Regions from separate parts of the Bradyrhizobium sp. CCBAU 21365 genome, predicted to be linked through region 3. Evidence: predicted binding sites of a transcription regulator. Region 3 holds the regulator's gene; each other region holds the start of a gene.

Region 1 (7,243 bases), 3.0 Mb from region 3:
CGAACCGCTGCGGCCTGCCGCGTTCGACGGTGTCGCGACTGACGCACACGCTGACGCGGATGGGACAGCTGGTCTATCTGCCGCGCGACCAGAAATATCGCATCGGCCCGAGCGCGGTCGCGATGAGCACCACGATGATGAAGGGGCTGCAGCTGCGCAATCTGATCCGGCTGCGCCTGCAGGACGTCGCCGATCAGTTGCCCGGCACGGTGGGCTTCGTCATCCCCGACCGCTTTCATCTGGTCTATCTGGAGTTCGCCCGCGCGGCCAACGCGCTCGGCCTGCACGAGGCCACCGGCAGCCGGATCTCGATGGCGACCACCGCCGCCGGCCACGCCTATACGGCTGCGCTCGATCCCGCGGTCGGCGACGCGCTGATCGCGGAGATGGAAGGCGAGTTGCCCGAAAGCGCCAAGATGCTGACGCCGCGCATCGAGGCCAATCGCCGGCATTTGCAGGAGCACGGCTACGTCGTCGCCTGCGGCCTGTGGAGCCCGCATATCAACGGCGTCGCGGTGCCGCTGTGGTCGCCGCAGTATCAGACCTATGTGGTCACCACGATCGGCCTGCTCTCGGCGATGTATGACGAGGCGCGGCTGCATCGCGAGGTCGCACCGCAAATGGTCGAACTCGCCGCCGCGCTCGGCAGCCTGCTCGAGGGCGCCGACGGCGACATCTTCAGCAATCGGATCGAGCGCAAGACGCTTCCGGTGACCGCCCATAACAACAACAAAATCCTCAAGACGGGAGCAGTGAATGAACTGGAAGCCGGAACTCGACGACCTCGCCCGCCGCGAAGCGTTCGCGCGGGAGATGGGAGGCGTTGACAAGGTCAAGCGGCAACGCGACCAGGGCCGGCTCACGGTTCGTGAGCGTATCGACAAGCTCGTCGACCAGAACAGCTTTCACGAGGTCGGTGCCATCTCCGGCATCGCCGAATACGACGAGAACAACGAACTCAAGCAGCTGACGCCGGCGAACTGCGTGTTCGGCCGCGCCAGGGTCGACGGCCGCACCGTGGTCGTGGTCGGCGACGATTTCACCGTGCGCGGCGGCTCGGCGGATGCATCGATTTCCACCAAGCCGTTGATGGCGGAGGAGATGGCGCATGACTTCCGCCTGCCGATCATTCGCATGATCGAAGGTTCGGGCGGCGGCGGCTCGGTGAAGACGATCGAGACCAGGGGCGCGGCCAATCTGCCCGGCGGCGTCGGCGGCACGCGTGCTTACTGGTACATACTGGCCAATCTGGCGCAGGTGCCCGTGGTCGGGCTCGGGCTCGGCTCGGTCGCGGGCCTTGGTGCCGCGCGGCTTGCCGCCACGCATTACTCGGTCATGACCAAGAGCTCCGCGATGTTCGTCGCCGGCCCGCCGGTGGTGAAGCGCCTGGGGCAGGATCTGACCAAGCAGGAGCTCGGCGGCGCCGACATCCAGACCCGCGCCGGCGCGATCGATCAGGCCGTCGAGACCGAAGAGGAGGCGTTCGACTACGCGCGGCGCTTCCTGTCCTATCTGCCGTCGTCGGTCTACGACCTGCCGCCGACCGTTCCCTGCGCCGACGATCCGGAGCGTGCCGAGGAATCGCTGCTGAAAGCCGTGCCGCGCAACCGCAAGCAGGTCTACAAGATGCGGCCGATCATCGATGCCGTCGTCGACAAAGGCTCGTTCTTCGAGGTCGCGAGCAATTTCGGCCGGCCTGTGATCACCGGGCTGGCGCGGCTCGAGGGCAGGGCGGTGCTGCTGCTCGCCAGCGATCCGTTCCATTATGGCGGCTCGTGGACCGCGGACGCCTGCCAGAAGGTGGTGCGCTGGGTCGACTTCGCCGAGACCTTCCATCTGCCGGTGGTCTATCTGATGGACTGCCCCGGCTTCATGATCGGGCTCGAGGCGGAGAAGACGGCGACCATCCGCCACGGCGTGCGGGCGATGGCGGCGGTCAACCAGAGCACAGTGCCGTGGTGCACCATCATCATCCGCAACGCCTTCGGCGTCGCCGGCGTGGTGCATCAGCCGGCCAACCGCTTCTCGATGCGCTATGCGTGGCCGTCGGCCTATTGGGGCTCGCTGCCGCTCGAGGGCGGCATCGAGGCGGCCTATCGCGCCGAGATCGATGCGGCCGCCGATCCCGCCGCCAAGCTGCGCGAGATCGAGGATCGCCTCAACAAGCTGCGCTCGCCGTTCCGCTCGGCCGAGAAGTTCTGGGTCGAGGAGGTGATCGACCCGCGCAAGACACGCTCGCTGCTCTGCGAGTTCGCGCGCCTCGCCGAACCGATTCGCAAGGCCGGGCCGCCGAGCAACATGTCGACGCGGCCGTAAGCGGCGCCTCAATCGTCATTGCGAGCGTAGCGAAGCAATCCATATCACCATGTGCTGAGGTATGGATTGCTTCGTCGCTGCGCTCCTCGCAATGACGACACGTAATTACTCCGCCTCCCGATGCACGTCGTGGATCACGATGCCCATGCCGTTCTCGGGCATCTTGATCCATTCGCGCCGCTTCAGCGAGCGCTTGGTGTCCTCGTGCCCGCTCACCCAGTGCTCGCGCATCGAGGTGCCGGAGAATTCGTGGTCCTTGGCGTCGCCCTCGTAGGCCTTCTGCTGATAGATCAGCTGCAACAGCGTGATGCCCGGCAGCCGGGCGTTTGCCTTCTTGAGCTGGCGCTCCTCGTCCGAGAGCTGATCGTCGGGGATTTTTCCCAGCGCGTTGTGCAGGGCGGTGCGCAGATTGTAGGTCTTGCGATAGACGTCGGTGTTGTAGCGGGTACGCGACGAATACATGATGTCCTTGTGCCGGGCCATCACGTCCTGGATATCGCGGGGCAGCGCGCCGCGCGCCGAGAACAGGTCGACCTGGAACACCAGCGAGTTCATGTTGTCTTCCTGGTCGAGCAGATGCTGCAGCGGCGTGTTGGAGACGATGCCGCCGTCCCAGAAATGATCGGTGCCGACCTTCACCATCGGCAGCGCCGGCGGCAGCGCGCCGCTCGCCATGATGTGTTCGGCGATGATCTCGTCATGGGCATTGTCGAAATAGATGAAGTTGCCGGAGAGCACGTTCACCGCGCCGACCGCGAAGCGCATTGTCTTGGAATTGATGCGGTCGAAATCGACCAGCTCGAGCAAGGACTCGCGCAGCGGCGTGGTGTCGTAGTAGCTGGTGGCGGTGCGCGCGCCGGCCTGGCTGAACCACGGATTGGTCTGATGCGGGGTGAAGAAGCCGGGCTGCCCGAGCGTCGTCGTCAGCCATGAGCTGGTGAGATTGCGCGCCTTGCGGAAGATGTCGCCGTCCGGCGTGTAGTGCCAGATCTTGCGGCTGGTGATGCGATCCCAGAATGTGTGCAGCCGTTCCAGCCGCTTCTCGGGCGGATTGCCGGCGATGATCGCCGAGTTGATTGCGCCGATCGAGACGCCGCACACCCAGTCGGGCTCGATGTTGGATTCATGCAGCGCCTGATAGACGCCGGCCTGATAGGCGCCGAGTGCGCCGCCGCCCTGCAGGACCAAGGCCACGCGATCACAGCCTTCCGGACGCCAGCCGGGCGTCGCGTGATCGATATCGTCGAAATGCGGGGTTCGCGCGTCCATATCAGACACTCCAAAAATTCGCGGCGAGAATTCAGCGCGCCGATGACGAGGTGATGACAATTGCGGCGCCCACGCTCGGCGCATCCGGCATGCCTGCCTGCATGGTTAGCATTGGCCTCGGCAGCGCGACGCGGGTCACGCAAGCGCAACCTGGGTCGCGCAGGCGTAACCGAGGTCATGCACCTGACGGAAATCCCTCACATCGCTGTCAATCTCGGCCGTTAGCTTCCGGGCAAATTTTTCAAACAGGGGGTTATTGCGATGCGCAGGGAAGATCTGCTCAAGCTTCCGTCCATGCCGGCCGCCGGCCCGAGCTATCCTGCCGGTCCGTATCGCTTCATCGATCGCGAATTCCTCGTCATCACCTATGAGACCGATCCGGAGTTGATCCGCGCCGGCCTGCCCGAGCCGCTGGAGCCGATCGAGCAGGCGATCGTGCATTACGAATGGATCAAGATGCCTGACAGCTCCGGCTTCGGCAGCTACACCGAGTCCGGCCTCGTGATCCCCGCGCGCCTGCATGGCGAAGAGGTCAACTTCGTCTGCCAGATGTATCTCGACGATGATCCGCCGATCGCGGCCGGCCGCGAGATCTGGGGCTTTCCGAAGAAGTACGCCCATCCCAAGCTCGAGATCGTCAAGGACACGCTGACCGGCACGCTGGAATATGCCGGCCAGCTCGTTGCGATGGGCACGATGGGCTACAAGCACGAGAGCATGGCAGGCAATGGCGACGTCACCCGCGCCACGCTTTCGAAGACGCAAGTTAATCTGAAGATGATCCCCGGCGTCGACGGTCATCTCGAGGTCTGCCAGCTGGTCGCGATCAACCTGACCGACATCGTCGTCAAGGGCTCCTGGATCGGACCGGGCCGGCTGCATCTGGTGCCGCATGTCAATGCACCGGTCGCCGATTTCCCGGTCAAGCGTGTCGTCGGCGCGCATCACTTCCTCGCCGATCTGACGCTGCCGTTCGGCCGCGTCGTGCACGACTACAACAAGGAGGCCGCGGAGGCGGCGGCGCCGACAGGCCTGGCCGCGGAGTAGGGCGGTCGCTGACATAAAACTGTAACAGGCGCGTCCTCCTATGTTGCGTCGAGGGGACGCGCTTGCTCAGCGTTGCGCGTGGCCGAGGTCTTGAACATGTTATTTCGCGCGGTTGCGTTGTCGATTGCCCTGGGGGCCGGCCATGCTGGCTAATCCACCTCCCGCTCCGGTCGGGTCGCTGCTGACCCGCGAGGCGGTCCCCGGTCTGGTCTGGGCGTTCCGCCTGCATCACGACGGCCGCGCCGAGGCGCTTCCGATCGATGCGCCGATCGAGCCGAGCCATGACGGAAGGCTGTGGCTGCACTTCAACCTGACCGACGTCCGCACCCGGGCATGGCTCGCCAACATGCACATCCCGCAGCTCGCGCGGGACCTCTTGCTGTCGAATGACAATTTCCAGCAGATCCACGTCGTCGACAATTGCGTCTACGGCGTCTTTTCCGACCTGGTGCGGGATGTTGAAGCCGCGACCCGGGAGACCGGCTTTCTCCGCTTTGCGATGACCGAGCGTCTCCTGATCAGCGGCCGCCATCAGGCGCTGTGCTCCGCCGATGCGACGCGCCGCGTGCTCGAGGGCGGCCATCGCGTCAGCAGCGTCGCGGCGCTGCTGGAGAAGATCGTCGACGAGATCGCCGACACCATGGACCGCATGGCGGACAAGATCGGCACCGATATCGACGCGATCGAGGAGCGGGTGCTCGCCGAGGATACCGGATCCGAGCTGCGCAAGAATCTGAGCCGGATGCGCCGCACCTGTGTGCGCCTGCATCGCCAGCTCGCGGGCTTGCGCGTGCTGTTCCATCGCCTCGAGCAGAAGAACACCGACAATCTCAGCCCGGCGCTGCGGCTGCAGGCCGGCAAGCTCGCGCAGCGGCTCGACGGCCTCGACCACGACATCGTCGAACTGCACGAACGCAGCCGCCTGCTGGAGGAGGAGCTGCGCTTCAAGCTCGAGGAGGAGAGCAACAAGCACCTCCACGCCTTGTCCGTCGTCACCATGATGCTGCTGCCGCCGACGCTCGTCACCGGCATCTTCGGCATGAACACCAAGGGATTGCCGCTGACCGACGTCGACAGCGGATTCCTGGTCGCGGCCGGCCTTCTGGTCGGGTCGGCGCTGCTGGCCTATCTGCTGATGCGGCGGCTCGGCATCGTCAAATAGCGCGAGCGCACCGCGGCAATTCCGATGTGCAGAGTTATTTCCCGCGCGATGTTGGTGGCCGCGGCCCTCGCGCTCGGCGCGCCGGCGCATGCGGAAGACAAGCCCGTCGCCGATCGGATCGCCGATACCCGCGCTACGCTCGAGGAGGCCGGCTACCAGTTCAGCCTGACCTATATCGGTGAGGGGTTCTCCGACGCCTCCGGCGGCGTCAGCAATGGCGCGGTCTATACCGGCCGTCTCGATCTCGGCACCACCATCGACCTCGAGAAGGTGATGGGCTGGACCGGCGCGACCCTCCACGCCAACATGTACCAGATCCACGGCGACGGGCTGTCGCGGAGCTATGTCGGCAACCTGTTCCTGGTGTCCGGCGTCGAGTCGCTGCCGGCGACGCGGCTCTATGAATTCTGGATCGAGCAGAAGCTGCTCGGCGGCAAACTCTCGGTGCGCGTCGGCCAGCAGGGCTCGGACGTCGAGTTCATCGACAGCCAGTACGACGACATCTTCATCAATTCGGCGCTGGGCTGGCCCGGCATTGTCGGCACCATTCTGCCGACCGGCGGACCGTCGCCGCCACTTGCCGTGCCCGGCATCCGGATCAAGGCCAATCTGTCCGACCGCATCACCGCCTATCTGGCTCTGTTCGACGGTTCGGCTTCGCCGCCGCAGGGGACCGACGATCCGCAGATCTTGAACGCCCACGGGCTGAATTTTCGCGTCAACGATCCGCCATGGTGGATCGGCCAGCTCAAATACAAGTTCGAGATCGGCGAGAGCAGGCTGCCGGCGACCATCACCGGCGGCGCCTGGTATCACATGGGCTCGTTCGCCGACCAGCGCTTCTCGGCCGACGGGCTGTCGCTCGCCGATCCCGACAGCTCCGGCGACACGCGATGGCTGCGGCGGGACAACGGCATCTTCATGGTCTATGAGCAGCTGCTTGCGCGCGCCAGGCCGGACGCTGACAAGGGCGTCGCGTTCTTCATGCGCGCCTCGGTCAGCCCGTCGGACCGCAACCTGATCAGCACCTATGTCGACGGCGGCTTCCTGTTCACCGGCTTCAGCGAGACCTATCCGGACGATCGGTTCGGCATCGCCGCGATCTATGCCAGGATTTCGGACGCCGCGCGCGCGCTCGACCGCGACACCCAGATCTTCACGGGCACGCCGTATCCGATCCGCGACTACGAGGCGATCCTCGAAATCACCTACCAGCATGTGGTGAACCCGAATTTCACCATGCAGCCGATGTTTCAATACATCACCCATCCTGGCGGCGGCGCCGTCGATCCCAACGATCCGACGCAAACGCATCGGATCAAGGACAGCGTGGTGTTCGGGCTGCGCACCATCCTGTCGTACTGACCGGCGCTCGTCGCGCAGGCAGCGGCTTCAGGCCGCGACCGGCTTCGGCTCCGCCACCGATTTCGGCTGCGGCCGCGCGATCGC
Region 2 (7,243 bases), 2.7 Mb from region 3:
TGGACGTGCTCGAGGCGGCGAAGGTGCCGCTGGTGCTGGTGCCGGAGACGTTCTCGGAGGCCGGGCTGGTCGAGAAGATCAGGCTGGTGGGCCACGCCATGGGTGCCGATCCGCGCGCTGCCTGCCTGACCACGGCGGTGGGGAGCGATCTCGCGCAACTGCGCGCGCTGCGCGCCAGGGTGACGAAGCCGGTGCGCGTGATGTTCGTGATGTCGCTGTTGAATGGCCGGGCGATGGCCGCGGGCCACAAGACCGCCGCGGACGAGATCATCCGGCTTGCCGGCGGCGTCAACGCCATCGACGGTTACGACGGCTACAAGCCGGTCAATGACGAGGCCATCGTGGCGGCGAAACCGGATGTCGTGCTGTCGATCGATCGCGGCAAGGACTCGCTGACGTCGGATGCCGTGTTCGCGCATCCGGCCTTCGCGCTGACGCCGGTCGCGGCCAACAAGGCCTTCATCTCGATGGAAGGCCTTTATCTGCTCGGCTTCGGACCGCGCACTGCGGCCGCGGCACGCGACCTCTCGGTCAAGCTCTATCCGGCGCTGGCGCCGGAGGCCGACAGCTTCAAGCCGGCAGCGCTGACCGCGAATTGCCGGCAATGAGCGGGCTCGCCGATCGCCGCGGACGAGCGAAACAACGGCGCGCCGGCATGTCGCTGCGGCCGGCGGCGACACTCACCCTGCTCTGCCTGCTTGCGGCGCTCGCAGCGACCGCGCTGGTCGCCCTGACGGTCGGGGCCGCCGGCATTCCCATGGCGCGGCTTCCGGCAGCGCTTGGGCTATGGGCTGATAGTGTCGCCAACCCGCAGCTCGCACGCGACCAGCTCGTGGTGTGGTCGATCCGCATCCCGCGGATCGCAGCGGCGGCGATGGTCGGCGGACTGCTTGCCGTATCAGGCGCGATCATGCAGGGCCTGTTCCGCAATCCCCTCGCCGACCCCGCACTGGTCGGCGTCTCCTCCGGCGGCGCGTTCGCCGCGGCAGCTGCGATCGTGTTCACCGACAGCCATCTCGGCGAAAGCCTGCGCTTCCTGCAGCACCAGCTGCTGCCGATCGCGGCCTTTGCCGGCTCGCTGATCACGACCATCGTGCTTTACGGCATCGCCAGCCGCGGCGGCCGGACATCGATTGCGATCTTCCTGCTGGCCGGGCTTGCGATCGCCGCGATCGCCAATGCCGGCATCGGCCTTCTGGTGTTCGTCGCCGACGACCGCCAGCTGCGCGACATCACCTTCTGGCTGCTCGGCTCGCTCAGCGGCGCGACCTGGAGCAAGCTCACGGCGCTGGCGCCGGTGCTGGCGGTGGCGCTGGTCGCCTGCCTCTCGATCGCGCGCAGGCTCGACGTGCTGGTGCTCGGCGAGGCCGAGGCGTTTCACAGCGGCGTCGACGTCGAACGGCTGAAGCGGATCTCGATCGTGCTGGTGTCGGCGATGACCGGCGTCGCGGTCTCGGTCTGCGGCGTGGTCGGTTTCGTCGGCATCGTGGTGCCGCATCTGTTGCGGCTGGTGATCGGGCCCGCGCATCGGCTGCTGCTGCCGGCGTCCGCACTGCTCGGTGCCATCCTCCTGGTCGGCGCCGACACCGTGGCGCGCACCATCGTGGCGCCCGCGGAAATGCCGATCGGCATCCTGACCGCGGCGATCGGCGCGCCGTTCTTCCTCGCCATGCCGCTGCGGCAGCGCGGACTGGTGTCGCTATGACGGCCCTGCTCGAAGCGCAGTCGGTGTCGATGACGGTCGGCGGCACGACGCTGGTCGATGCGGTGTCGCTGCAGATCGGTGCCGGCGAGATGCTCGCGATCGTCGGTCCCAACGGCGCCGGCAAATCGACCCTGCTGCGGATGCTGTCGGGCGACCTGCGTCCGTCGCGCGGGACGATCAGGCTGAGGCAGCGCGACCTGCAAACTTACGGACCACGCGCGCTGGCGCAGCACCGCGCGATGCTGTCGCAACACGTCAACGTCACCTTCCCGTTCACCGTCGAGGAAATCGTCGGCATGGGCGCCGGCGAAAGCCCGCGCGCCGTGGCGCGGGCGCTGGTCGAGGCGGCGCTCGACGAGGTCGGGCTCGCGCGTTTCCGTTTCAGGCAATTGCCGACGCTGTCGGGCGGCGAGCAGCAGCGGGCGCATTTCGCCCGCGTGCTGGTGCAGCTCGCCTGCGGCGAAGCGCTGCATGGACCCGGACTGTTGCTGCTGGACGAGCCGACCTCGAGCCTCGATCTGCGGCACCAGATCGACCTGGTCGAAACGGCGCGACGGCGCGCCGCGCGCGGCACCGCGGTGATCGCGATCCTGCACGACCTCAACCTCGCGATGCGGTTCGCCGACCGGGTCCTGCTGCTGCACCGCGGCCGGCTGGCCGTCGACGGCGACCGCGCGGCGGCGATGAAAGCCGAGACGCTGCGCGAGATCTTCGAGATCGACGCCGCGATCGCCTACACCGGAGACGGCGTGCCGTTCCTGCTGCCGCAAACGACGCGGCCGATCTAACCGCCTCACGATGGTCCCGTTATTCGTCATGGCCGGGCTCGTCCCGGCCATCCACGTCTTACCTCTCTAACTGCAACAAAGACGTGGATGCCCGGCACAAGGCCGGGCATGACGGAGAGAGGCGACGTAACGCCGCAAGCCTTATCCCGCCGCAACATCCGCGGTTCACAAAACTGTCAGCCGGTTGTAACAGGCGGCTCGGAGAACACCGCATCGTTTATCCTTTGGGAGATCAACCATGCGCCTGTCCCTGCTCTGCTCCGTCGCCTCGATCCTGCTCGCCACATCGGCGTTCGCGCAGAGCGAGGGCGAATTCCCGGCGACACTGGCAGGACATGCCGTGATGCCGGCGGAGAGCTTCATCGACGCCCCCGCCGACGCCCCGAACGATCTGAAGACTTCGGGAAAATACACCACCGGCAAGCGCGTCGACGCCATCGGCACCGTAATGGGCAAGTCCTATGAGCGGCCGACCGGCGTGTCGCTACCGTTCAAGGGCCAGCCGCTGCAGGGCCATTCCGGCATCAAGGTGATGCCCGACGGCTCGTTCTGGGTGATCACCGACAACGGCATGGGCTCGCGCTACAACTCGGCCGACTCGATGCTGTACCTGAACCGGCACAAGATCGACTGGGCGAACGGCAAGATCGAGCGTCAGGAGACCGTGTTCCTGCACGATCCCGACAGGAAGGTGCCGTTCCGCATCGTGCACGAGGACACCGCCAAGCGCTATTTGACCGGTGCCGATTTCGACACCGAGGGCTTCCAGATCATCAACGACATTTTCTGGATCGGCGACGAGTTCGGGCCCTACATCCTCAAGGCCGACAAGACCGGCAAGATCCTCGCCGTGTTCGAGACCGTCGCCGACGGCAAGCCGGTGCGTTCGCCGGATCATTGGGCGGTGCAGTCACCCGGCGCGCCCGGCGCCTCCTATACCAACGTCAACCTGCGCCGCTCCAAGGGCTATGAAGGCTTTGCTTCCTCCAAGGACGGCAAGTTCCTCTACGGCCTGCTCGAAGGCCCGCTGTGGGATGCCGACAAGAAGGATTGGGAGAAGGTCGACGGCAAGGAAGCCTCGCGCATCCTGGAATTCGACGTCGCGGCGGAGAAGTTCACCGGACGCTACTGGCAGTACGTGTTCGAGCAGAACGGCAATGCGATCGGCGACTTCAACATGATCGATCCGGCTCAGGGCCTCGTCATCGAACGCGACAATGGCGAAGGCACCGCCGACAAGGCCTGCCCGCAAGGCCAGCGCGGCGAGAACTGCTTTCCCGACCTCGCCAAGTTCAAGCGCGTCTACAAGATCGAGCTGTCCGACGCCAACGTCGGCAAGCCGGTGCGCAAGATCGCCCATATCGACCTGATGAAGATCCGTGATCCCAACAAGAAGGCCCGCAAGCCGCTCAACGACGGCGTCTACACCTTCCCGTTCTTCACCATCGAGAATGTCGACCGGGTCGACGAGACCCACATCATCGTCGGCAACGACAACAACCTGCCATTCTCGTCGAGCCGCGACCCGAACAAGGCCGATGACGACGAGTTCATGCTGCTCGAGGTCGGCGACTTCCTGAAGGCGAAGTGAAGGGGCGCTCGCCACCCACAACAGTGTCGTCGCCCGGCTCGACCGGGCGACCCAGTATTCCAGAGGCGCCCGAGCTCAAGGGACAAGCAAAGGCTTCGCCTTTGTCGCTGTAGGTGCGAGCCTTGCGGCGCAATTGCGCCGCTGGGCGAGCCTCGAAGGATGCACGGGCCACGATGCAGCCGCACGGAGACAGCCGGGCCGCCGCCCTTCGAGACGGCCGCTTTGCGGCCGCCTCAGGGTGACGGTGATACAGCTCAGCACGCGGCTTACGTGATCCTCACTCCTTCTTCGTCCGGTAATCCCCGAACGTCGTGTCGCGCTGGTCGAGCTGGGCCTTCACACTGCCGCCATCGCGGCGGAAGCCCGCCATGTAGGCCTTGCTGGCCTCGGTCGTGAAGGCCAGCGCCTGGATCTCGGTGCCGGCGCGGATCGCGGCGCGGGCGCCCATGATTTCCATCGCGCGGTGGACGCTGCGCTTGTTGAGCTGTTGCAGCTCGATCGGCACCTTGGCCGCGCGCTCGGCGAAATCCAGCGTCTTCGCCTCCAGTTCGGCGAGCGGAAACGACCGGGTCGCATAGCCCCAATCGGCGGCCTCGCGGCCGGACATCGCGTCGCCCGTCAGCATCAATTCCATGGCGCGCCGCATGCCGACCAGCCAAGGGTGATACTGCATGTCGGGCGGGCTCATCAGCCGCACCGGCGGATAGCCGATCTGGGCGTCGTCGGCGACGTAGACCACGTCGCAGGCGGTCGCGAGCTCGGTGCCGCCGGCGAGGCAGTAGCCGTGCACCTGCGCGATCACGGGCTTTGCGAGATCCCAGATCGAGAACCAGCCCTCGACGACATGGCGCGACCACTGGCCGGGGCCGGATGCCGAATGATAGGGCTGGTCGACGCGGTTGTCGGCGGAGAGATCGTAACCCGCCGAGAAGCAGGGTCCGGCGCCGCGCAGGATCGAGATCGAAATCCCGGGATCGCGGTCGGCCTGCTCCAGCACCTCGAAGATCTCGCCGCGCAGGCGGTTGTTCAGCGCGTTGCGCTTCTCGGGGCGGTTCAGCGTGATGCGGCGGACGCGCGGACGCGGATCATCGACGATGATGTGCTGGTAGCTCATGGATCCTCCCGATCTCAGGCTTTGTTGCCTTTGGCAAAGTGATGCCCGAGATCGGGAGGGTTGTCATCGGCAGATGACGCAGGTCCCTCATAGCGTTTTCACGCGAGGTGGGTTCCGGTTCGCGTGAAGAAAACGCGTCAAGCAACAACGCAAGAGCCCGGCACGGGCTCTAGCCCGCCGGCACCATCACGACGCCCTTGTCCTTCGGCCAACGCATCCGCCAGGCGAAATTGACGTCACGGACTTCGCCGGCCTTGGCCTCGAACGCCCATTCCAGCACGCCGCGCTTGTCGCGCAGATTGGTCGTCGTCGCCGGCGTCGACGGCGGCAGCATCTCGACCACGATATCGTCGCTCTCGCTGACCGGGAGCTGATCCTGGATCGCGACCTTGATCGGGAAGTCGTGGCCGTTGCGCACCGTGGTCTTGAACGCGCGCTCGTCGGTCTTCGACGTGGTCACGATCAGGCCGGCGGAGCCCTCGTTGCGCTTCACCACCGTGCGCTCGATCTTGACCTTGTCGTCGGCGCCGAAACCGAGCCGCACGGTCTCGTCCTTGGCGGCGGTGGCCATCCGGCTGCGGCCGACAAAGATGCCGTCGCGGTAGATCGAGATTTGCCCCTGCAGCAGCGGCGCATCGTCGGCCTGCACGAAGCTCGCTTCCAGGAACGCGGTCGGGTCGATCACCGGAACGGCGCGAACCGCGAGATCGGGCGTGATAGTCGCCGTCGAGATGCGCAGACTCTTGGCGCCCTCATTGGCGGCAACGCTGACGCGGCCGGGGATCCTGAAGGTGGCCTGGAAGGCGCCGACCTCGGCGGTGGCTTCCAGTTCGTCCATGCGTCCCCCACCAAAGCGGAACTGCTGAACCGCGTCGGCGGCCGGCGCGGGTGCCAGCGCCTCGCGCGACCGCATGCTGGCCTCTCCCGAAAGCTTCGCCAGCGGCCGCGGCGGCTGCGGATATTGCACGATCAGCGAGCGGAGGTCGGGCGCATTGCCGCCGCGCGCGACCCGCACGGTGGAGACGACGAGCGCCACGTTCGACCAGTCCTCGCCGGTCGACTGGGTGATCTCGGCGCGGCGCACTAATTCGATCGCGGGCTTGCGGTCTTTGGCGCCGGTGTCGAGCCGGGCGTCATAGAGCGGCGTCCAGCGCGCGTTGGGAACCGCATAGGTGACCCGCAAGGTCGCCTTGGTCGCCGCCTGCGAGGCGACGTCGATCCGCACCTCGACCCTGCTCGGCGGCTTGCTGGTGCGATCGGCTGCGAGCTGCGCAAGATCGCGATCGATCACGCGGATCTTGCGCTCGGCGTCTCGGATCGCGCTGTCGGCGGTTGCGACCTCGTCGGCCACCGCCGAGAACGCCGCGCGCCACTCGCTGAGCGGACGCGCCTCGCCCTTTTCGCCGAGGCCCGCGGGTGACGCCTCGGCAAACCGCTCGGCAAACTTGCGCCGCGCCTCGGCCGCGCTGATCAGTCCCTGCAAATCGGCGCGCTGATCGTTCAGCGCCTCGATGCGCTTGTCGATCTCGGAAAGGTTTGGCGGCAGCAAGGGCTGCGGCAGCTTTGTATCGATCGCGCCGATCGTGAGCTTCGCTCCGCCCTCGCCCTCGACCCGCAGCGAGGACGGATCGAGCCCCATCGGGAAATCCCTGGCGATGAGCGTGTTGTCGCCGGCAGGCAGATCCAGCGTGATGACGCGGGTGACGCTCGCGCCATCGGGATAGACGGTCACGGCATCGACCTGCGAGGCCGCATCGAGATTGGCCGCATGCAGCGGCCCGGCAACCAGCGTACCCGCCAGCACCAGGCTGGTGGTCACAAGATAATTCGCAATCCTACACATGACATCCCTCCGGAAAAACGCCGCATGGCGCGCGAGACGAACGGCGCGCCGGGCTCGACGGCGCGCCGTTTCTCGTGGTGAGACGCAGCGAGGAAGGGACTGGTTCGATTGAGGTTTCCCTGCGGCACGACGATGGCGCCGCGACGGCTGCCGCATGGCGCGGCGGTGTCGGAAGGTCTCCATTACCGTCATTGCGAGCAGC
Region 3 (7,243 bases):
CGTGCTCGCCGGCGCGCGGCTGATGCTGATGCGGCTTGAAAAGAAGGCGGGGAAGTAACGCCATGAACCCGATCTACAAATCCCGCCGCCGCAACGACATCGTCATCCGCGCGCTCTGTGTCGGCGCGGCGCTGTTCGGCGTCACCTGGCTGGCGCTGATTCTGATCACGCTGCTTTATAACGGCCTTACAGGCCTCAGCGTGCAGCTGTTCACCCAGAACACGCCGCCGCCCGGCTCGACCGAAGGCGGCCTGCTCAACGCCATCGTCGGCTCGCTCATCATGACGGTGATCGGCGTCGGCATCGGCGCGCCGCTCGGCCTGTTCGCCGGCACCTACCTCGCCGAATACGGCAAGCACGACAAGCTGACCTCGGTGATCCGCTTCATCAACGACATCCTGCTCAGCGCGCCCTCGATCATCATCGGCCTGTTCATCTATGGCGCGGTGGTGGTGCCGATGCGCGGCTTCTCGGCGATCGCAGGCAGCCTCGCGCTCGCGGTGATCGTGATCCCGGTCGTGCTGCGCACCACCGAGGACATGCTGCTCCTGGTGCCCAATCCGCTGCGCGAGGCCGCCTCCGCGCTCGGCCTGCCGCGTTCGCTGGTGATCAAGCGGATCGCCTATCGTGCGGCGCGATCGGGTCTGATCACCGGCGTGCTGCTGGCGACCGCCCGCGTCGCCGGCGAGACCGCGCCGCTGCTGTTCACCGCGCTGTCGAACCAGTTCTTCAGCCTGGATCTGACCAAGACGATGGCCAACCTGCCGGTGACCATCAACAACTTCGTGCAGAGCCCCTACGCCTACTGGAAAGAGCTGGCGTGGAGCGGTGCGCTGCTCATCACATTCACCGTGCTCGCGTTGAATATCGGCGCGCGTATCCTTGGTGCCGAAAGGGCCGCAAAATGACCGAGCTTTCCGTCTCCACGACTGCCGCGGGCCACGTTCCCCAGGTTCCGCTGCCGGAAGCGCCGCCGAAAGTCACGGTGCGCAACCTCAACTTCTATTACGGCGAGCACCACGCGCTGAAGAACATCAACCTGACGCTCGGCACCAACCGCGTCACGGCGTTCATCGGCCCGTCCGGCTGCGGCAAGTCGACCCTGCTGCGCATCTTCAACCGGATGTACGACCTCTATCCGGGCCAGCGCGCGGTCGGCCAGCTGATGCTGGACCAGACCAACATTCTCGACCCCAAGCTCGACCTCAACTTGCTGCGCGCGCGGGTCGGTATGGTGTTCCAGAAGCCGACGCCGTTCCCGATGACGATCTACGAGAACATCGCCTTCGGCATCCGCCTCTACGAGAAGATCTCGAAGTCCGAGATGGACGACCGGGTCGAGAAGGCGCTGCGCGGCGGCGCGCTGTGGAACGAGGTCAAGGACAAGCTGAACGCCTCCGGCCTGTCGCTCTCCGGCGGCCAGCAGCAGCGCCTGTGCATCGCGCGCACCGTGGCGGTGCGCCCCGAGGTGATCCTGTTCGACGAGCCGTGCTCGGCGCTCGACCCGATCTCGACCGCCAAGGTCGAGGAGCTGATCCAGGAGCTCTCCGAGGACTACACGATCGCGATCGTCACCCACAACATGCAGCAGGCGGCGCGCGTCTCCGACAAGACCGCCTTCATGTATCTCGGTGAGCTGATCGAGTTCGACGACACCAACAAGATCTTCACCTCACCGAGCGATCGGCGCACCCAGGACTACATCACCGGCCGGTTCGGCTAGAGCATGATCCGGAAAAGTGGGAACCGGTTTTCCGATCGGATCATGCTAAAATTCAGGACACGAAACCATGATCCCCGGGATCATGGTTGAGGGAGACAAGCGATGGCTTCTGAACATACCGCCAAGGCATTCGACAGCGATCTGCAGGAGTTGACGCGCCTGGTCGCCGAGATGGGCGGCCTGGTCGAGCGGATGATTACCGAGTCGGTCGACGCACTGATCCGTCGCGACGTCGCGCTCGGCAAGCGCGTGGTCGCCGCCGACATCGAGATCGACAATCTGCAGCGCAACATCGAAGAGCGCGCGGTGCTGACGATCGCGCGCCGCCAGCCGATGGCGATCGACCTGCGCGAGATCGTCAGCGCGATGCGTGTCGCGACCGACCTCGAGCGGATCGGCGACCTCGCCAAGAACATGGGCAAGCGCGTCGCGGCGCTGGAGAGCGATTTCCAGCCGCTGAAGCTGATCCGCGGCCTCGAGCACATGACCGACCTCGTGCTGTCGCAGGTCAAGTCGGTGCTCGACGCCTACGCCGCGCACGACCTGCCGGCGGCGATGAACGTCTGGAAGGGCGACGAGGAGGTCGATGCGATCTGCACCTCGCTGTTCCGCGAACTGCTCACCTACATGATGGAAGATCCGCGCAACATCTCGTTCTGCATCCATCTGATGTTCTGCGCCAAGAACATCGAGCGGATCGGCGATCACGCCACCAATATCGCCGAGACCGTGTTCTACATGATCGAGGGCCAGCAGATCACCGACAAGCGCCCGAAGGGGGACATGACCACTTTTGCCACCACGGTGCCGGGCAACTGAGGCATGATCGGCAAGTGCGGGACCGGCAAGAGCGAAACTGGATGATCCTCGCGACAAATCGTTTCCGCGGGGACTATGCTCAAGGAAGTAAGCGTTTCGGTTTGCGTCTGGGCAACGGATCACCACAGAGAAAGAACTTAAACCGATGAGCGCACGCATTCTGGTAGTCGAAGACGAGGAAGCGCTGACGACGCTGTTGCGCTACAACCTCGATGCGGAAGGCTACGATGTCGAGACGGTGGGGCGCGGCGACGATGCCGACACGAGGCTGAAGGAGCGCGTTCCCGACCTCGTGGTCCTCGACTGGATGCTGCCGGGCCTGTCCGGCATCGAGCTGTGCCGTCGCCTGCGGGCGCGGCCCGAGACCAAGCAGCTTCCGATCATCATGCTGACCGCGCGCGGCGAAGAAAGCGAGCGCGTGCGCGGACTTGCCACCGGCGCCGACGATTACATCGTCAAGCCGTTCTCGGTGCCGGAACTGCTGGCGCGGGTGAAGGGCCTGTTGCGCCGCGCGAGCCCGGAGCGGCTTGCGACCGTGCTGACCTATGGCGACATCGAGCTCGACCGCGAGAAGCGCCGCGTGGCGCGCTCCGGCCGCCCGATCGATCTCGGGCCGACCGAGTATCGCCTGCTCGAATTCTTCCTCGAGCATCCCGGCCGCGTGTTCAGCCGCGAGCAGCTGCTCGACAGCGTCTGGGGCCGCGACATCTACATCGATGAGCGCACCGTCGACGTGCATATCGGCCGCCTGCGCAAGCTGCTCAATCCGGGCCGCGAGCAGGATCCGATCCGCACCGTGCGCGGCGCCGGCTACGCGCTCGACGACCGCTTTGCCAAGGCCGAGCCGCAGCCGTAACGGGCGCGTGGCCATCGCAAGCCGCATCACCGGCGTCGTCCCGGCGAAAGCCGGGACCCATACGCCGCGGCCGGCGTAATCGGCACGTGGCCAGACGGCTTTCTAACAACACGCATTAGTGGTTATGGGTCCCGGCTTTCGCCGGGACGACGCCGGTGATGTAATGGGCTACGGACAAAAAAAATCCCCGCTTTCGCGGGGATTTGTTTTTGAGTTCTTCCGTCTTTTCCCGAGTGCTCACTTGATCTGCGGTTTCGCCGACGGCCGGCGGCGATCGGCGGCGGGCTGGTAGGCGACGCGCGAGTGATGCGCGCAATAGGGCAGGCCGGCGAGCGCCTTGCCGCCGCAGAAGAAGAATTCCGGGCTCGAGGGATCGCCGACCGGCCAGTGACAGGTGGCCTCGTTGAGCTCGAGCAGCGACAGCCGCTGGCTCATCGGCACCACATTGTCGTAGGAGATCGGATCGGGCTCCATCTCGACCTCGAAGGCGTGCGCCAGCGCGGTGTTGCCGCGCGACACCGGCCGCGCTACCCGCATCATGTGCTGGGCGGGGCGGGCCTTGCGCTGCCGCGGCGCGGCCGTGGAGGGTGCCTTGGCGCGGCCGGAGAGGCCGAGCCGATGCACTTTGCCGATCACGGCGTTTCGCGTCACATTGCCAAGTTCCGCCGCGATCTGGCTGGCCGACAGGCCAGACTCCCAGAGCTTCTTCAGCTGCTCGACGCGATCGTCGGACCAGGTCAATACAGTCATCGCATTCTTCCCTTCGCGTAGCGCCGGCCAATCATTGGAGCGGCGCTGCGAGCCAATCTGGACAAATATCCCTGCGGCCAGAATCCCTTAGCCCTCGCCGGGCACGGTGTTGCGCCCGAACGTTTACGCGAGACACGAAGGCTACTTAGAGGGTCCAGTACCGCCGCACGAGATGTCGTACCCGACAGGCCAAACGCTACAATATGGCGTGACTCTGGCGCAAGAGTCCGCGGCCGTGCGTCCACATGTTCCCACACAGTTAAGCATCGCGATGAGGCTTTTCCACCGCACCGGAATGCTCCGGATTGCGCTCGTTTCGCATTGCAGGAAGGCCACTTCGTGGCGATTGACACTTACCGACCGCAGCATAGAATGCCCGCCACGTGCCGCCCGCAAAGGCGGCCGTTTTGTTTTCCGAAGCTGGCCGTTGCTGCGCTGGCGTCAAGGCGCGCGGCAATTGTCGGCTTAAAAACCGTCAGTGAACGCCATGACCAACGCTGCCACGTCGCATCTGCTCCCCGTCTTCGCCAGGGTCGATCTCGGCTTCGAGCGCGGTGAGGGCGCCTGGCTGATCGCAACCAACGGCGACCGTTATCTCGATTTCACCTCGGGCGTCGCGGTCAACGCGCTCGGGCACGCGCATCCGCATCTGGTCAAGGCGCTGCAGGAACAGGCGACCAAGCTCTGGCACATGTCGAACCTGTTCAAGAGCCCGGACGGCGAGGCGCTTGCCGCGCGGCTGTGCGAGCAGAGCTTTGCCGACTTCGTGTTCTTCTGCAATTCCGGCGCCGAAGCGATGGAGGGCGTGATCAAGCTGGTCCGCCACTATCACTTCTCCAAGGGCCATGGCGAGCGCTACCGCATCATCACCTTCGAGGGCGCCTTCCACGGCCGCACGCTGGGCACGCTGGCGGCGACCGGCTCGACGAAATATCTCGAAGGCTTCGGCCCGCCGATGGACGGCTTCGACCAGGTGCCGCATGGCGACATCGAGGCGGTGAAGAAGGCGATCGGCCCGCACACCGCCGGCATCCTGATCGAGCCGGTGCAGGGCGAGGGCGGCGTGCGCTCGGCGCCGCAGGCGTTCTTCAAGGCGCTGCGCGCGCTCTGCGACGAGCACGGCCTGCTGCTCGCCTTCGACGAGGTGCAGACCGGCATGGGCCGCACCGGCGAGCTGTTCGCCTACAAGCGCACGGGCGTCACGCCGGATGTGATGTCGCTGGCCAAGGCGCTCGGCGGCGGTTTCCCGATCGGCGCGGTGCTGGCGACCGCGAAAGCGGCCGAAGGCATGGCGCCCGGCTCGCACGGCTCGACCTTCGGCGGCAATCCGCTCGCGGTCGCCGCCGCCAATGCCGTGCTCGACGTCATGCTGAAACCCGGCTTCTTCGAACATGTGCAGAAGATGTCGCTCTTGCTCAAGCAGAAGCTCGCTTCCGTCGTCGACCGCTATCCCGGCGTGCTGTCGGAGGTGCGCGGCGAGGGGCTGTTGATCGGCGTCAAGGCGGTGGTGCCGTCGGGTGACCTGATCGCAGCACTGCGCAACGAGAAGCTGCTCACCGTCGGTGCCGGCGACAATGTGGTGCGGTTCCTGGCGCCGCTGATCGTGACCGAGACCGAGATCGATACGTCGATCACCGCGCTCGAGCGCGCGTGCTCTGTACTGTCGGCGGCGCAGCCGAAGAAGGCGGCGGGATAATGAGCAAGCCGGTCCGTCACTTCCTCGATATCAACGAGCTGCCGCTCGGCGAGCTGCGCAACATGCTGTCCGCCGGCGCCGCCATGAAGGCGAAGCTGAAGGCGCACGAGAAGGGCAGGAAGCCGCTCGAAGGCAAGACGCTGGCGATGATCTTCGAGCGCCCGTCGACCCGCACAAGGGTGTCGTTCGACGTCGGCATGCGCCAGCTCGGCGGTGAATCCATCATGCTGACCGGTGCCGAGATGCAGCTCGGCCGCGGTGAGACCATCGCCGACACCGCACGCGTGCTGTCGCGCTATGTCGATGCGATCATGATCCGCATCCTCAACCATGACGCGCTGCTCGAGCTCGCTGCCCACGCCACCGTCCCCGTCATCAACGGCCTGACCCGGCGTTCGCATCCCTGCCAGGTGATGGCCGACCTCATGACCTATGAGGAAAATCGCGGCTCGATCGAAGGCAAGACCGTGGCCTGGACCGGCGACGACAACAACGTGCTGGCCTCCTGGGCGCATGCCGCCGAGCGGTTCAAGTTCCAGCTCAATGTCGCGACCCCGCCGGAACTGTCGCCGAAGAAGCCGATGCGCGACTGGATCAAGGCGACCGGCGCGCCGATCATGCTCGGCAGCGATCCGGAAGCCGCCGTGCGCGGCGCCGACTGCGTCGTCACCGACACCTGGGTGTCGATGGGCGACAAGGAGGGCGAGCACCGCCACAACGTGCTGCGGCCCTATCAGGTCAATGCCAAGCTGATGTCGCTCGCCAAGCCGGACGCACTGTTCATGCACTGCCTGCCCGCGCATCGCGGCGAGGAGGTCACCGACGAGGTGATCGACGGGCCGCAATCCGTGGTGTTCGACGAGGCGGAAAACCGCCTGCATGCGCAGAAGGGCATCCTGGCCTGGTGTTTCGACGCGGTCGCGTAGCGCCCATTCAATGCTGTCGTCCCGGCGAAGGCCGGGACCCATACGCTGCGGCCGATGAAAGAGGCACAAGGGGAGACGCCTTGTGCCGCGACAAAATCCCGTGGTCATAGGTCCCGGCCTGTGCCGGGACGACGATCTCGCGTTGAGTGAACCCCTTTCGTTTTGCGGTCCGAGACCCCAGATAGAGCGCCATGGTTTCACAATCCCCCGACATCAAAATCACGCCCGAGGCGCCGGTTCGCGCGCCCTCAGCGGTTCCTGTCGACGATGCCGTGCTGGCCTTCGAGGTCGGCGCGCTGGACCTGCGCGGCCGGCTGACCCGGCTCGGCCCCGCGCTCGACGAGATCTTGCACAAACACGATTATCCGCCCGCGGTCGGCAAGCTGCTCGGCGAGGCGATCGTGCTGACCACGCTGCTCGGCTCGTCGGTCAAGTTCGAGGGCCGCTTCATTCTGCAGACCCGGACCGACGGT
Region 4 (7,243 bases), 1.7 Mb from region 3:
CGGCTTCAGCAGCAGATTGCCGTCGCGCTTGTTGTTGCGGGTGTCGACGAAGGAGACCGGGCCTTCGACGAGATCCATGATCACGACGTCGCCGGGCGCGCCACGCTGCAGCGTGCCGATCTTCGGGGTCCGATTGATGATCCGCGCCGGCACCGAGGTCGCCATCGCCACCACCTGATCCAGCGACGAGCCCATCGCCAGGAACTTGCTCATCACGTTCGGCAGGAACGGGATGCCGGGCGAGTTGCCCGAGAAGACGTGGATGTCGGAGGAGATCGTATCGGGGGTGCAGCCGGCGGGGATCGCGATCTCGGCCACCGTGAAATCGAAGCTGCCGCCGCCATGGCCGACGTCGAACAGCACGCCGCGCTGCTTGGCCGCGAGCGCCGCCGGCAACAGCCTGCCCTCCTGCACGATATTGGTGAAAGCGCCCGACATGTTCGGCGCGCCGGAATAGGCATGGGTCAGGATATCGCCCGGCCGCAGCAGATTGAGGATGTCGGACATCAGCTCCCTGGTCTCGACGCCGCCGATATGCACCATCATCCGCGCCGGCCAGCCGCACATCTCGCAGGCCTGGATGCCGCGCTTTAGCGGCTCGAGACCATGCTTGAAGATGACGTTTTCCGACATCCGCACCTTGACCCCGATCAGGAAGTCGGCGTTCTCGGCCAGCGCCATCGCGCAGGCTTCGACCTGGGCGTTGTCGATGTTGTAGAGCTCGGCCACCGGGAATGCGGACAGGCCGTTGTTGGCGATGTGGACGAAGGCGTAGATCCGCGCCCGCGATTGCGCGACGATGAAGCGCCGCAGCGCCGCAAGATTGTTGACGCCGGCGTCGCCCGCCGAGACCACCGTCGTGGTGCCCTGGAATTGCACCAGTTCGTCGGCGGGAATGCCGATCGCCGATCCGTACGGGTAGACGTGGCAGTGCAGATCGACCAGGCCCGGCATCACGAGCTTGCCCGAGGCGTCGATGGACCTGGTGGCGCGAGCAGCCGGAATCTCGTCTTCGATCGCCTCGATGATGCCCCAGCGGATGCCGACGTCGCGCTTGCCGCGCAGCGACTGGCTGGGATCGATGACGTCGCCGTTCTTGATCACGAGGTCGAACTCGTCGTCCGGCCCCATCGCCGCAGTGGCCGGCCCGGCGATGGCTGCGGCAGCGGCCGATCCCGTCGCTTTGAAAAAATCCCGGCGTGAAAATTCGCTCACGGCAACGTCCCCCCGAACATTGACTTTTATGACGCGATGATGCGTCGGACGCCGAGGTTAGGCAAGGCCGCCGAGAGGGGGCGGCGGCGCTCGCTGTCGGTTGTGCAGCCGACTCTCGGCGAGCGCCGAGACGGCTGTTATTTCTGAACAAGCGTTCAGAAAACTCCTCTGGTTCCTGCGGAACGTTTCAATGTTCGCACGGTTTTCTCTTCACTTATTTGAGGAGGATGAGATGAAAAAGATTGGCTTTGTTCTTGCGGCGGTTGGTGCGCTTGCGGTGGCCGTTCCGTCGATCGCGAGCGCCGAGACGGTCGTGATCGGACATGGCGGTCATCATCACTGGGACCGCGGCTGGGGCGCACGCGCTGAAATGCGCCATGACCGTGGCTGGCATCGCGGTTGGCATCATGGCTGGCATCACGGCCATGACCGGACGGTGATCATCAAACGTCATCACTACTAAAAACCGACACAACGGAAAATGGCTCCTCACGGAGCCATTTTCTTTTCTGCTTCCTCAGGGCCAGCAGCCTCAATCCCACGCCGGCGCAAACCCCGGATTGACGCAGCGCATGTCCTTGCGCAGAGCCGCAATCGCCTTGCGGTCTTCGTCGTCGAGCCTGACCTTCAGTGCGTCGAGATTGGCCTTTTGGCTTTCGGCGCGCGAGGCTTTCGGAATAGCCGCCACGCCATCCTGATCGAGCAGCCATTTCAGCGCCACCTGTGCTGCGGTCGCATCATGCTTGCTGCCGATTTTCGCCAGCGTCTCGTCGGTGGCGAAGCGGCCCTGGGCGAGCGGACAATAGGCCACCAGCGGGATCGACTTCGCGGCGAGATATTTGCGCACCGGCGTCTGGTCCAGCATCGCGTGATATTCGATCTGGTTGCAGGCGATCGGTGCCTTGATGTCCTCGACCACGGCCTTGAGCAACGCGGTGGTGAAATTGGCGACGCCGATCGCGCGGGTGCGGCCTTCCTCCTTCAGCCTCATCAGCGCCTCGAAAACGGCGGGCAGCTTCATACTCCGCGACGGCCAGTGCACCAGATAGAGATCGACGTGATCGAGCCGCAGCTTCTTCAGGCTGGCGTCGAACGCGTCCGGATCGCATCCGGCGCCAGGTTCTCGTGCCAGACCTTGGTGGTCACGTGCAGGTCCTTGCGCGCGACATTCGAGGCAGCGATCGCCGCCCCGATCGCCTCTTCATTGCCGTACATCTCGGCGGTGTCGATATGCCGATAGCCGAGCCCAAGCGCGCTCTCGACCGCCGCGCGGCAGGTATCGCCCTGCATGCGGAAGGTGCCGAGCCCGAGCTGCGGCAGGCTGATGCCCTGTGTCTGCAGATTTTCCATGGATAGCTCCTGACGCGTGGGACGCCGATGCCATCGACGACGTCACGCCAGCAAATCGTTTCGTGGGAATGAAATTGGCAGGACTGCGACATGCAGTCTGCCCGCAAACCCGCCCTTCGGGCAAGACGCCGGCAATCAAGATGTCGCGACGGGATTAGAGACGGCGCTAGATGTGTTGCGCCATGATCTGGCCGGGCCGCGCGTCCGGCCGCGGCTCGATATCGACCGACCAGAGCTCGTGGTTGTCGACGTCCTTCAGCGTCACCGTCATCACGCCGGTCTTGCCGTCGATGTCGACGCGGCCGAAGAATTGCAGCCCGAAGCACGGCGCGAGATTGTCGCCCTGCTCGACCGAGCAGCCCTTCTGGTACATCGCCTTCGGGCCGAAGGTGTTGTCGAGCTCGCCCGGCGACCAAGTGCCGGCATGCAGCGGGCCGGAGACGAACTCCCAGAACGGCTCGAACTCCTGGAACACCGCGCGGTTCGGATCATAATGATGCGCGGCGGTGTAGTGCATGTCGGCGGTGAGCCACACCGTATTGCGGACCCCGGCGCGCTTCATGAAGGACAACAGATCGGCGATCTCGTGTTCGCGCCGCGCGGGCGGGCCGTCGCCGAGCGCGACCGCATCCAGGCTGACGAGGCCGATCGGCAGGTCCGCCGCGATCACCTTCCACACAGCATCCGACGCCACCAGCTCCCGCTTCAGCCAGGCAAGCTGGCTCTGGCCGAGGATGCAGGCCTGCTCCGGATCGCCCTGCTTGTTCCAGCTGGAATCGCGGTACGAGCGCATGTCGATGATGAAGACGTCGAGCAGCGGCCCGTAGGGAATCTTGCGGTAGACGCGGCCATCGCGCTCCGGCATCAGCCGCATCGGCATGAATTCGTGGAAGGCACGCCGCGCCCGCGCCACCAGACGCGAGCTGCCCTCCGCGTCGTAACCGGTCGCATCGGCGGTGCCGAGCGGCGACCAGTCGTCGGCCACCTCGTGGTCGTCCCATTGCGCGAACATCGGCACCTCGGCGAGGAAGGCGCGGAAATTCTCGTCGAGCCAGTTGTATCTGTAGTTGCCGCGAAACTGGTCGAGGCTCTGCGCGACGGCGGATTTCTCCTCGGTGACGATGTTGCGCCAGACCTCACCGTTGGGGAGTTTCTGCTCCGACGGCACCGTGCAATCGGCATAGATGTGATCGCCGGAATGGATGAAGAAGTCCGGGCGCTCGTCCAGCATGGTGCGATAGCTGCGCAAGCCGCCGCGCGCGGGGTCGATGCCCCAGCCCTGCCCGACGACGTCGCCCGACCAGATGAACGAGACCGGACGCCGGTCGGCCGGCGCGGTGCTGAAATGGCCGACCCGGCTTTCGCCCGTTGTGCCGTCACGGTCCTCGAAGCTGACGCGATAGAACAGGTCCTGGCCCGGCGGCAGGCCGTCGAGCAGCAGCTTGGCGGTTAAGTCGCGTTCAGGCAGCGCGTCTGCGGACGCGGCGCGCAGGATGGTGGCGAAGCTTTCGACCGCCGCGCATTCGATGCGCATCCGCGCCGCGCGATCGGTGCGGGCCCAGATGACAGCGGAATCGCTTGCGACGTCGCCGGACTGGATGCCCGCGATCGCGGGCCGATCCGCGGCGCGGCTCAGATATGGTCTTGCCAGCGCGCCGAATCCCGCCAGCGCGGCGGTCGACGCCGAGCGCACCAGAAGCTGACGCCGGGTGAGGCCTCGCCGCCTCGCGGAGTTCGCTGTCGGCATCGAATAACCTTCGTCGAATCGCAACGAAGGTTTTGCCTGCGCTCCTTGACTCCAGCCTTACGGTTTCTTGACTCTCTGCCGACGGTTTTGCGACGGCGGGATGACTCGGGGGAGATGGAGATCGGAAGGGTATCGTTAGGCGTGGAGCGCTCAACGCCAAGCCCGTCATCCCGAGGAGGCCGCGAAGCGGCCGTCTCGCAGGATGCACGGCCCCGCCTGCGGCCGATTCATCCTTCGAGGCTCGCTCCGCTCGCACCTCAGGATGACGGGTTAAGGATTGACGCGCGAGTGAGAAAGCAGACGCGCGGCGGACGCTCTCACCGATGCCAGTTGCAGATGCCGCCGGTGCGGCACGGCCAGGTCTGGATCCGTGTGTCGCGGGCCTCCGCATCGAGCGGGTTCGAGTGGCGGCGCGCGAGCTTGGCGCGGGCGGGAATTTGCGCGGCCGCGCGCTTCCGCTCGTGCGGCGCGGTTACCCTGGTGGTCCGCACGGCTTTCTTTGGCGCGACTTTCGTCTCCTCGACCTGCGGCTCGACATTCGCATGCTGATCGGGACCGTGGTCGGCCTTCGCCTCGACCGGAACCGGCTCGAACTGCGCCGGCGGGCCAAGCCGCTTCGGCGACAGCACCGCCTTGGAGAGATCGAGGCTGAAGAACTCGCTGGGGCCGTACTCGTCGGCAAACGCCACGCCACCCCAGGTCAGGCACGCGGCGCAAACGATTGCAACAAAAGCGTTTTTCAGGACCATCAAACGGCCTCCTGAAATCACTCGAACAGAACACCCATCATCTAGGAGCCCCGGCCGCGCGAATCCAGCCGCTGGTTGCGGGCAGGGTTACCGGTCAACCAAGGCAGCTGTGGAAAGTTCCCCCGGTTGCCTACTCGGCCGCCTGCGCCAGCGGCTGGCCGATCGCGCGCTCCAGCCGCGCACATTCGGTGCGGTAGCGGGCGACGTTGCCCTCCTTGATGTGGCCATAGCCGCGCACGAGGTCCGCGGCCTTGGCCAGCGCCACGAGGCGCGGCAAGTCGAGCGGCTTCCTGCCGTCGAGGTGACGCAGAATCATCGCCGAATACTCGACCGGCAATGCGCGCTCCATCTTGCGCTCCGCGGTGTAGCCGAAGACGTCGAAGGCGGTGCCGCGCAGGCCCTTCAGCTTCGCGAGCACGCCGAACGCGGTGAAAATCCACGGACCGAATTCACGCTTCTGCAGCCGCCCGGTGACGGGATCGCGCTGCGCCAGCAGCGGCGGCGCCAGCAAGACCTTCAGACCGGAGTTGCCCTCGAACTGCTCCCTCAAGGCCTTGCTGAACTCGCCGTCGGAATACAGTCGCGCGACCTCGTATTCGTCCTTGTAGGCCATCAGCTTGAACAGGCCCTTTGCGAAGGCTTCGGTCAGGTCCTGCGAGCCGGGCGCCGCCGCTGTCTCGGCGGTGCGGACGCGCGCGACGTCGTCGAGATAACGCTTGGCGTAAGCCGCGTCCTGATAGTCGGTGAGGAGTTTGGCGCGGAAGGCGATCGCCTCATCGAGCGTCTTCTTGGCCGGCGCAGCACCGGCGCTCTTGAAGCGCGCGGCGCTGACCACGCGCTGCAGATCGTGCGCGGCGAGCCGGCCCCACGAGAACGCGGTCTTGTTCATCTCGATCGCGGCGCCGTTGAGCTCGATCGCCTTCAGGATCGCTTCCAGCGACAGCGGGATCGCGCCGCGCTGAAAGGCAAAGCCGAGCATGAAGGCGTTGGTGGCGATGCTGTCGCCCATCAGCGCGGTGGCAAGCCCCGTCGCATCGAGGATGTCGAGATCATCAGGTCTTACCGCGCCGTTCAGCGCATCGCGCATCGAGCTGGCTTCAAAGTCGATATCGGGATCGATCACGAAGCTCGCGGTTGGCAAGAGATCGGCGTTGACGACGGCGCGGGTGACGCCGCGCTCGGCGCGGCTCAACGCCGGCACGCTGGTGGCGACGACGAGGTCGCAGCCAAGGATCAGATTGGCGTTGCCCGGCGCGATGCGCACCGTGGTCAGCATGTCGGAGGCGGGCGCGAGCCGGACATGGCTCATGACCGCGCCGTTCTTCTGCGACAGGCCGGTGAAGTCGAGCGTCGAGCAGGCGAGCCCCTCGACATGCGCGGCCATGCCGAGCAGGGCGCCGATGGTGATGACGCCGGTGCCGCCGATGCCGGTGATCAGGATGTTGTAGGGGTTCGTCAGCGCGCTCGCAGGCGGCGTCGGCAAATCGGCGAACAACGCCTTGGGATCGGCGGCGGTGCGGTCGGCCTTGCGCAGCTTGGGATCCTGCACCATCACGAAGCTCGGGCAGAAGCCCTCGATGCAGGAGAAATCCTTGTTGCAATTCGACTGGTCGATGCGGCGCTTGCGGCCGAGCTCGGTCTCCAGCGGCTGCACCGAGACGCAGTTCGACGCCACCGAGCAGTCGCCGCAACCCTCGCAGACGCGCTCGTTGATGAAGACGCGCTTGGCCGGATCGGGGAACAGCCCGCGCTTGCGGCGGCGGCGCTTCTCGGCGGCGCAGGTCTGGTCGTAGATCAGGACGGTGAGGCCCTCGATCTCGCGCAGGGTGCGCTGCACGGCGTCGAGCTCGCGGCGATGATGAATGGTCGCGCCGGGCGGGAAATAATTGGCGGGATATTTGTCGGGATCGTCGGAGACGATCGCAAGCTTCCTGGTGCCTTCGGCGGCGACCTGATGCGCGATCTGCGACACCGTAAAGCCGCCCTCGGCCGGCTGCCCGCCGGTCATCGCCACGGCATCGTTGTAGAGGATCTTGTAGGTGATGTTGACGCCGGCCGCGGCCGCCGCGCGCAGCGCCAGCAAGCCGGAATGGGTGTAGGTGCCGTCCCCGAGATTCTGGAACACGTGCTGTTCGCTGGTGAACGGCGCCTGCCCGATCCAGCTCACGCCCTCCGCACCCAT

Evidence for each region. Region 3 encodes PhoB, which activates phosphate uptake and scavenging genes when phosphate is short. Its sites were predicted from a motif close to TGTCATNNANCTGTCAT; they were not measured.
Region 1: the regulator PhoB is predicted to act here: its motif matches at 3,628-3,644, upstream of XI02_RS19205 (acetoacetate decarboxylase).
Region 2: the regulator PhoB is predicted to act here: its motif matches at 2,668-2,684, upstream of XI02_RS37625 (esterase-like activity of phytase family protein).
Region 4: the regulator PhoB is predicted to act here: its motif matches at 4,402-4,418, upstream of XI02_RS13115 (alkaline phosphatase).

Annotation. Positions count from the first base shown of each region.
Region 1 is NZ_CP030036.1:4,227,405-4,234,647, forward strand. Features, by position in the region: gene XI02_RS19190 (IclR family transcriptional regulator) at 1-827, shown strand, start outside; gene XI02_RS19195 (acyl-CoA carboxylase subunit beta) at 757-2,316, shown strand; gene XI02_RS19200 (patatin-like phospholipase family protein) at 2,422-3,585, opposite strand; gene XI02_RS19205 (acetoacetate decarboxylase) at 3,847-4,632, shown strand; gene XI02_RS19210 (transporter) at 4,775-5,794, shown strand; gene XI02_RS19215 (carbohydrate porin) at 5,843-7,159, shown strand; gene XI02_RS19220 (MFS transporter) at 7,187-7,243, opposite strand, start outside.
Region 2 is NZ_CP030036.1:7,981,950-7,989,192, forward strand. Features, by position in the region: gene XI02_RS37610 (hemin ABC transporter substrate-binding protein) at 1-608, shown strand, start outside; gene XI02_RS37615 (iron ABC transporter permease) at 605-1,705, shown strand; gene XI02_RS37620 (heme ABC transporter ATP-binding protein) at 1,702-2,493, shown strand; gene XI02_RS37625 (esterase-like activity of phytase family protein) at 2,732-4,084, shown strand; gene XI02_RS37630 (enoyl-CoA hydratase-related protein) at 4,362-5,198, opposite strand; gene XI02_RS37635 (mucoidy inhibitor MuiA family protein) at 5,368-7,041, opposite strand.
Region 3 is NZ_CP030036.1:1,182,333-1,189,575, forward strand. Features, by position in the region: gene pstC (phosphate ABC transporter permease subunit PstC) at 1-58, shown strand, start outside; gene pstA (phosphate ABC transporter permease PstA) at 63-908, shown strand; gene pstB (phosphate ABC transporter ATP-binding protein PstB) at 905-1,723, shown strand; gene phoU (phosphate signaling complex protein PhoU) at 1,826-2,542, shown strand; gene phoB (phosphate regulon transcriptional regulator PhoB) at 2,688-3,398, shown strand; gene XI02_RS05515 (GcrA family cell cycle regulator) at 3,636-4,148, opposite strand; gene XI02_RS05520 (aspartate aminotransferase family protein) at 4,636-5,844, shown strand; gene argF (ornithine carbamoyltransferase) at 5,844-6,770, shown strand; gene XI02_RS05530 (Hsp33 family molecular chaperone) at 6,962-7,243, shown strand, end outside.
Region 4 is NZ_CP030036.1:2,855,298-2,862,540, reverse strand. Features, by position in the region: gene XI02_RS13130 (amidohydrolase family protein) at 1-1,215, opposite strand, end outside; gene XI02_RS13125 (hypothetical protein) at 1,406-1,678, shown strand; partial or broken gene XI02_RS13120 (aldo/keto reductase) at 1,748-2,565, opposite strand; gene XI02_RS13115 (alkaline phosphatase) at 2,732-4,312, opposite strand; gene XI02_RS13110 (hypothetical protein) at 4,630-5,061, opposite strand; gene XI02_RS13105 (indolepyruvate ferredoxin oxidoreductase family protein) at 5,192-7,243, opposite strand, start outside.